Regions from separate parts of the Novosphingobium aquiterrae genome, predicted to be linked through region 2. Evidence: predicted binding sites of a transcription regulator. Region 2 holds the regulator's gene; the other holds the start of a gene.
What was found. The regulator LexA, encoded in region 2, represses DNA repair genes until DNA is damaged. The targets are predictions, from matches to a motif close to GTTCCNCNCTTGTTCT.
Positions count from the first base shown of each region.

Region 1: the regulator LexA is predicted to act here: its motif matches at 1,720-1,735, upstream of uvrA (excinuclease ABC subunit UvrA).

Region 1 is NZ_JBHLTL010000001.1:370,115-373,531, reverse strand. Features, by position in the region: gene ACFFF7_RS01900 (hypothetical protein) at 1-1,343, opposite strand, end outside; gene uvrA (excinuclease ABC subunit UvrA) at 1,748-3,417, shown strand, end outside.
Region 2 is NZ_JBHLTL010000004.1:284,683-288,099, reverse strand. Features, by position in the region: gene ACFFF7_RS07355 (ComEC/Rec2 family competence protein) at 1-1,573, shown strand, start outside; gene lexA (transcriptional repressor LexA) at 1,567-2,256, opposite strand; gene moaC (cyclic pyranopterin monophosphate synthase MoaC) at 2,383-2,856, opposite strand; gene trpC (indole-3-glycerol phosphate synthase TrpC) at 3,016-3,417, opposite strand, start outside.

The DNA of each region.
Region 1 (3,417 bases), on a different contig from region 2:
CGCAGGGTATCGGTGCCGGTGCCGCCATTGATTTGCGAATCGGAGTTCTGGGCGTTGAGCACGATCAGGTCGTCGCCGTCGCCGGCAAAGAAGACGTCCGCGCCGCCATTGCCGATCAGCGTGTCATTGCCGCCGACACTGTCGAAGGTGTCCTTGAAGGCGGTGCCGGTGATGTTGTTGTTGTTGGCGCTGCCATCCAGCCGGATCGTGTCGTTGCTCGACCAGTTGGTGAAGTTGGTCGACGCGAAGGTCCAGTTGTTGGTGATGTTGATATCGATCGAGTCGACGTTCGCGGTGCCCTCGATCGTCCCGGTCTGCGCATTGGCGCTGACCAGGGTGTCGGAGACGGTAAGCTTGAGGGCACCAGTCGACGACCGGATGGTTCCGGCATCAAGATCGAGGTTGGTGACCTGCATCTGGAATCCGCGCCCGTCGAGCACCGCACCGTTGACCAGTTCGGTCCCGGTAATGTTGGAGCCGTAGAATGCTGCACCGGCCGAATAGGCGTTATCGAACCGGATCGTCGCGCCATTGAGCCGGAACGATCCCGAGCCTGAAACGTCGGCGGCGGAGAACGCCATGGCGATCGTGCCGTTGTCCACGGTGTTGCCCAGGGTCAGGACGCCGCCGGATCTGTGCCCGAAGTTGCCGGCCAGGGTCAGGGTGGTGCCGGTCGGTGCCATGATCTGGCCACTGCCCGCCGTGCCAGTATCGCTAAAGCTAGTTCCGGTAGAGTTGGTGAGGGTGCCGCTGGTCCGAAGGATGGCGTTGTTGTGAATGAACATGTTGGCGGTGCCGAACACGCCGCCGTTGAGGCCATAAAGCGTTCCGCCTTCGATCGAGATGATACCGCCGAAGGTGGTATTCGAACTGCCCAGTAGCAAAGTGCCAGCGCCAAGCTTGGTCAGACTGCCATTGCCGATGATCGGCGCGTTGATCCGCGCCGTGGTGCCGGCAGTGGCAACGTTGAACTCGGTTTCGTTACCGATCTGCACCCGCAATCCGCCGAACGAGCTGATCTCGAACTCGCCGCCACCGACCGCGGTGGTGACGTTGACCCGGGAAACCCCGTTGTTCAAGGCGCCCGCATCGAAGGAAAGCGTGGCAACGCCGGTGCCGGTATCGGCCAGCGAGCCTTGGAACAGCACATCACGCGCGCCGGTGCTGGAGATGTTGAGTGTGCCCACCGTGACGGTGGCGTTCTCGGTGAAGGTTGCAATCGTCGCGCCGGTTCCGCCGACAATCACAAAATCGGCAAGTGCGCCGTTTCCGTTCGGCACGCCGCCGGTCCAGTTGGCGCTATCGGTCCACAATCCGCTGTTGACGTTGTTCCAGGTAGGCATTGAGCTCACTCCCGCTTTGTCGTCAGGCGGGGATGTCAGTCAACGTATCGTCGGGGCACCTATGCCCGCGCGGTCGCTGGATTCCATGCCCCTGGAAATTTCTCTCATCGGATCGATCAGTCCCGCGATTTCCGGCAGGACCAGGCGACGAGTTGAGAATTATTATGTCACGGGCGACCTTGTCGAAGTTCAAGCAAAGCCCCCCAATTTCGTCAAGCTGATTCAGATTCGAGTCGATTTGCGTCCCCTATGTGCCTGAGCGGCAAGGTTCTGAAGCATCAACGCCGGCTTTCTTGCGCCGCACCCGCCTTGCACTGCGCCGCCCTCACGCCCATCTTGGCGCGGTGGCAGCGCCCGCCGCCGCCCTTGCGTCTCACGAACAAATATGGAACAGACTGCGCGCCATGTCGCTTAGCAAGATCGTCGTGCGCGGGGCGCGCGAGCACAACCTCAAGGGCTTTGATGTCGAGCTGCCGCGCGACAGCCTGATCGTGATCACCGGGCTGTCGGGCAGCGGCAAGAGCAGCCTCGCTTTCGATACGATCTATGCCGAGGGGCAGCGGCGCTATGTCGAGAGCCTGTCGGCCTATGCCCGCCAGTTCCTCGAGATGATGCAGAAGCCCGATGTCGAGCATATCGACGGGCTGAGCCCCGCAATCTCGATCGAGCAGAAGACCACCAGCCGCAACCCGCGCTCCACCGTCGCCACAGTGACCGAGATCTATGACTACATGCGGCTGCTGTGGGCCCGCGTCGGCGTGCCCTATTCGCCCGCCACCGGGCTGCCGATCAGCGCCCAGACGGTCAGCCAGATGGTCGACCGGGTGATGCAGCTCCCCGAGGGGACGCGCGCCTATCTGCTCGCCCCGGCGGTGCGCGGGCGCAAGGGCGAGTACCGCAAGGAACTGGCCGAGTGGCAGAAGGCCGGCTACACCCGCGTGCGGATCGACGGCGAGATGTATGCGATCGAGGACGCCCCCGCGCTCGACAAGAAGTACAAGCACGACATCGAAGTGGTGGTTGATCGGATCGCGGTGCGCGAAGGCATCGAGACCCGGCTCGCCGACAGCTTCGAACAGGCGCTCAAGCTAGCCGAAGGGCTGGCCTATATCGACCTCGCCGACGGTGTGGTCCCGGGGCGCGAGGGCGAGGAGACCGGGGGCGCGATGAAGGGCGCCGGCGTCCCGGCCAACCGCATCGTCTTCAGCGAAAAGTTCGCCTGCCCGGTCTCCGGCTTCACCATCGAAAGCCTCGAGCCGCGGCTGTTCAGCTTCAACGCGCCGATGGGCGCCTGCCCGGCCTGCGACGGGCTCGGGGAGAAGCTGCTGTTCGATCCGCAGCTTGTCGTCCCGAACGAGGCGCTGAGCCTCAAGCAGGGGGCGGTGGTGCCCTGGGCCAAGAGCAACCCGCCGTCGCCCTATTACATGCAGGTGCTGGCCAGCCTCGCGGCCGAGTTCGGCTTCAGCCTCGACACCCCGTGGGACCAGCTCCCGGTCGAGGTCAGGATCGTCATCCTCCACGGCACCGCCGGGCGCAAGGTGCCGCTGACCTTCATCGACGGGCGCAAGAGCTACACGGTCGAAAAGGCCTTCGAAGGGGTGATCGGCAACCTCAACCGCCGCCTGCTGCAAACCGAAAGCGCGTGGATGCGCGAGGAGCTGGGCAAGTTCCAGACCGCGCAGCCGTGCGAGGTGTGCGAGGGCAAGCGGCTCAAGCCCGAGGCGCTCTCGGTCAAGGTCGCGGGCGCGGACATCTCCTCGATCACCCGGCTCTCGGTCGCCGCCGCGGTCGACTGGTACGGCCAGCTCGACGCCCAGCTGAGCGACCAGCAGCGCCAGATCGCCCGCGCGATCCTCAAAGAGATCAACGAGCGGCTCGGCTTCCTCAACAACGTCGGGCTCGATTACCTCAACCTCGACCGGACCAGCGGCACGCTCAGCGGCGGGGAAAGCCAGCGCATCCGCCTCGCCAGCCAGATCGGCTCGGGCCTCTCCGGCGTGCTCTACGTCCTCGACGAGCCGAGCATCGGCCTCCATCAGCGCGACAACGATATGCTGCTCGCCACGCTGCGCCG
Region 2 (3,417 bases):
CGACAACGGCGGTTGGCTTCAGCGCCTGCAACGAAGCCTGTCGCGCCATGTCCGCGCCAACCTGGATGGATCGGCAGGCACTATCGCGGCCGCTTTTGCCAGCGGCGACCGCGGGGCGATTGCCGAGGCGGACGAGAACGCGATGCGCGATGCGGGACTTACGCATCTGCTGTCGATCAGCGGCCTGCACGTCAGCGCGGTGATCGCTGCGACCTATGTGCTGGTCTTGCGATTGCTCGCCCTGATGCCGTGGATCGCGCTCCGCCTGCGATTGCCGCTTGTTGCGGCGGGGGGCGGGGCGCTGGCCGGGATCGGCTACACCTTGCTCACCGGGTCCGAGGTGCCAACGATCCGCTCGTGCATCGGCGCTCTGCTCGTACTGGCCGCACTGGCGCTGGGGCGCGAGGCCTTGAGCATGCGGATGATCGCGGTGGGGGCCGGCGCGATTCTTCTGCTGTGGCCTGAAGCCCTGGTCGGGCCGAGCTTCCAGATGAGCTTCGCCGCAGTGATCGCGATTGTCGCGCTGCACGGCGAACCGCGGATCCACGCCTTGTTCCAGGCGCGTGAGGAGCCGCTGTGGGCCAAGGCGCTGCGTCAGATCGGCTCGTTGCTTCTGACGGGCGTCGTGATCGAGTTGGCCTTGCTGCCGATTGGTCTGTTCCACTTTCATCGCGCCGGGGTGTACGGCGCACTTGCCAATGTCGTGGCGATCCCGCTGACGACCTTCCTGTCGATGCCGCTGATCGCCTTGGCCCTGCTGTTCGATGCCATAGGCGCCGGCGCGCCGTTCTGGTGGCTGGCTGGCAAGTCGCTCGATCTGCTGCTGGACCTGGCGCACTGGACCGCCAGCTGGCCCGGCGCGGTGACAATGATGCCGGCCATGGGCCGACCAGCGCTGGGACTGTTCCTGCTGGGTGCTTTATGGCTGGCACTCTGGCGCGGGCGCGTGCGCCTGCTGGGTCTGATTCCCGCCGCCGCCGGGACTCTGCTTCTGACCTTGGCCGAGCCACCGGACGTGCTGATTTCAAGCGACGGCCGCCATGTCGGCGTGACGGGCGAGGGCGAAGCTTTGCTCGTCCTGCGTGACAGCCGCAGCGACTTCGCGCGCGATAATCTGGCCGAACTGTCCGGCATGGAAGGCGAGATGCGGCTGATCGCCGACTGGCCCGGGGCGCATTGCAATCCCGATTTCTGCGCGATCACGCTGAGGCGCGGCGGACGCGACTGGCAGCTGCTGATCGGGCGCGGCAAGGACATGGTCGAAGAACGCGCACTCGCGGCAGCGTGCGAACGCGTCGATGTGGTCATCGCGGCGCGCTATCTGCCGCGCTCGTGCAAGCCCCGCTGGATCAAGGCCGACCGGCGGATGCTGGACCGGACTGGCGGTTTGTCACTCGACCTGGAACGGGTACGATTTCGTACGGTTGCCGAAGATGAGGGTCGCCATGGCTGGTGGCAGCCCGCAGCCCGGGCCTACGCCTTTGCTCCGAAGTCGAACGTCACCGGCAATGGCAAGGCGCCACAACCTTTCGGTGCGGCGCCGCGCATAGAACAATCCAATGCCACTCAGTGATAGCGGCGCAGCAGCCCTGCCAGCTTGCCCTGAACCACCACTTCGCGCGGATCGTAGATCTGCGGCTCATAGGCGGCATTGGCCGGATCGAGGCGGACCCGGCCATGCTCCCGGTGCAAATACTTGAGCGTCGCTTCCTCGCCGCGGACAAGGGCAACAACAATCTCGCCATCGCGGGCGCTGTCGGTACGGCGGATCAACGCATAGTCACCGTCCAGGATGCCCGCATCGATCATCGAATCGCCCGACACTTCCAGCGCGTAGTGTTCGCCCGCACCAAGCAGGGCAGCCGGCACCGGCAGCATCGCCGCGGTCTCCATCGCCTCTATCGGCACGCCGGCGGCAATCCGGCCATGAAGCGGAATCTCGATCACGTCATTGGCCGGGGCAGGGCGCGCTTCCGGCGGACGGACCACGGCAGCGGTGCTGTTGGTATTGGCCGCGCGCGGTGCCGGCTTGGCTCCGACATCGTCGGGCTGACGCAGCACTTCCAGCGCGCGGGCGCGATTGGGCAGGCGGCGGATGAAGCCGCGTTCCTCCAGCGCGGAAATCAATCGGTGCACGCCCGACTTCGACTTGAGGTCCAGCGCCTCCTTCATTTCCTCGAACGAGGGGGACACCCCGGTCTCTTCCAGGCGGACCTGGATGAAACGGATCAATTCGTGCTGCTTGCGGGTCAGCATGCGCCTGTCACTCCGATGGAACGGGTGGAACATCCCAGCGATGTATCCGCACCGTTCAGTGAACGAATGCGGAACATCTAAGCAACGAAACGAATCGCGTCAAGCATTTCCGCCATTTCGGCGCAATCACCCGTCAGCGCGCCAGGTCCCCGATTTGCCGCCGCGCTTTTCGATCAGGCGCACTCCTTCGATGACCATGGCTTTGTCGATGGCCTTGGCCATGTCGTACAGCGTGAGCAGTGCAACCGACACCGCGGTCAGTGCTTCCATCTCGACCCCGGTGCGCCCCGTCAGCGCGGCGGCGGCGCGCACGATTACGGCTTCCGCGCCCAGTTCGAAGTCGAGGGTAACGCTATCGAGGGCCAGTGGATGGCATAGCGGGATCAGCTCGGCGGTCTTCTTGGCCGCCATGATCCCGGCAATACGCGCGGCGGCAAGGACGTCGCCCTTTGGCACGGTGCCATCGCGGATGGCCGCCAGCGCCGCCGCATTCATAAGGATGCGGCCCTCGGCGATCGCGCTCCGCGCTGTGTCGGCCTTGCCGCCGATGTCGACCATGCGCGCCTTGCCCGACTCGTCGAGATGGGTGAGCTTGTTCATGCTTTCAGCCGATCATATGAACGACCTGACAAAATGCACAGGGTCGCGAAAATGGAAAAACGTGCTCTCTGCCGGACCGGTTGAAAAACCGCGGTAATAGCAAGGGGAGGGGTGCTGGGCATGCCTTGCCTGTGCCAGAAAGCCGCGCTGTAGGACAGTCTAACCCTGCAGCAGCGACCGGGTGGCTGCGGCAAGGTCGGCCTGGCGCATCAGGCTTTCGCCGACCAGGAACGTGCGTACGCCGCGCTCCGCCAGACGGAGCAGGTCGGCGTGGTGGTTGATCCCGCTCTCGCTGACCAGCAAGGTGCCTTCAGGAGCGAGCGGCAGCAACCGTTCGGTCGTCGACAGGTCGGTGACGAAGCGCTTGAGATCGCGGTTGTTGACGCCGATCAGGCGGGAGTGGAGCCTTGTGGCGCGCTCCATCTCGGCCTCGTTATGGACTTCGACCAGCACGTCCAGCCCGCGCTCGATCGCCGCGGTTTCGATTTCAGCCATTTGCGCATCGTCCAGCGCAGCGACGATGATCAGGATCGCATCGGCACCGATCGCGCGCGCTTCGGC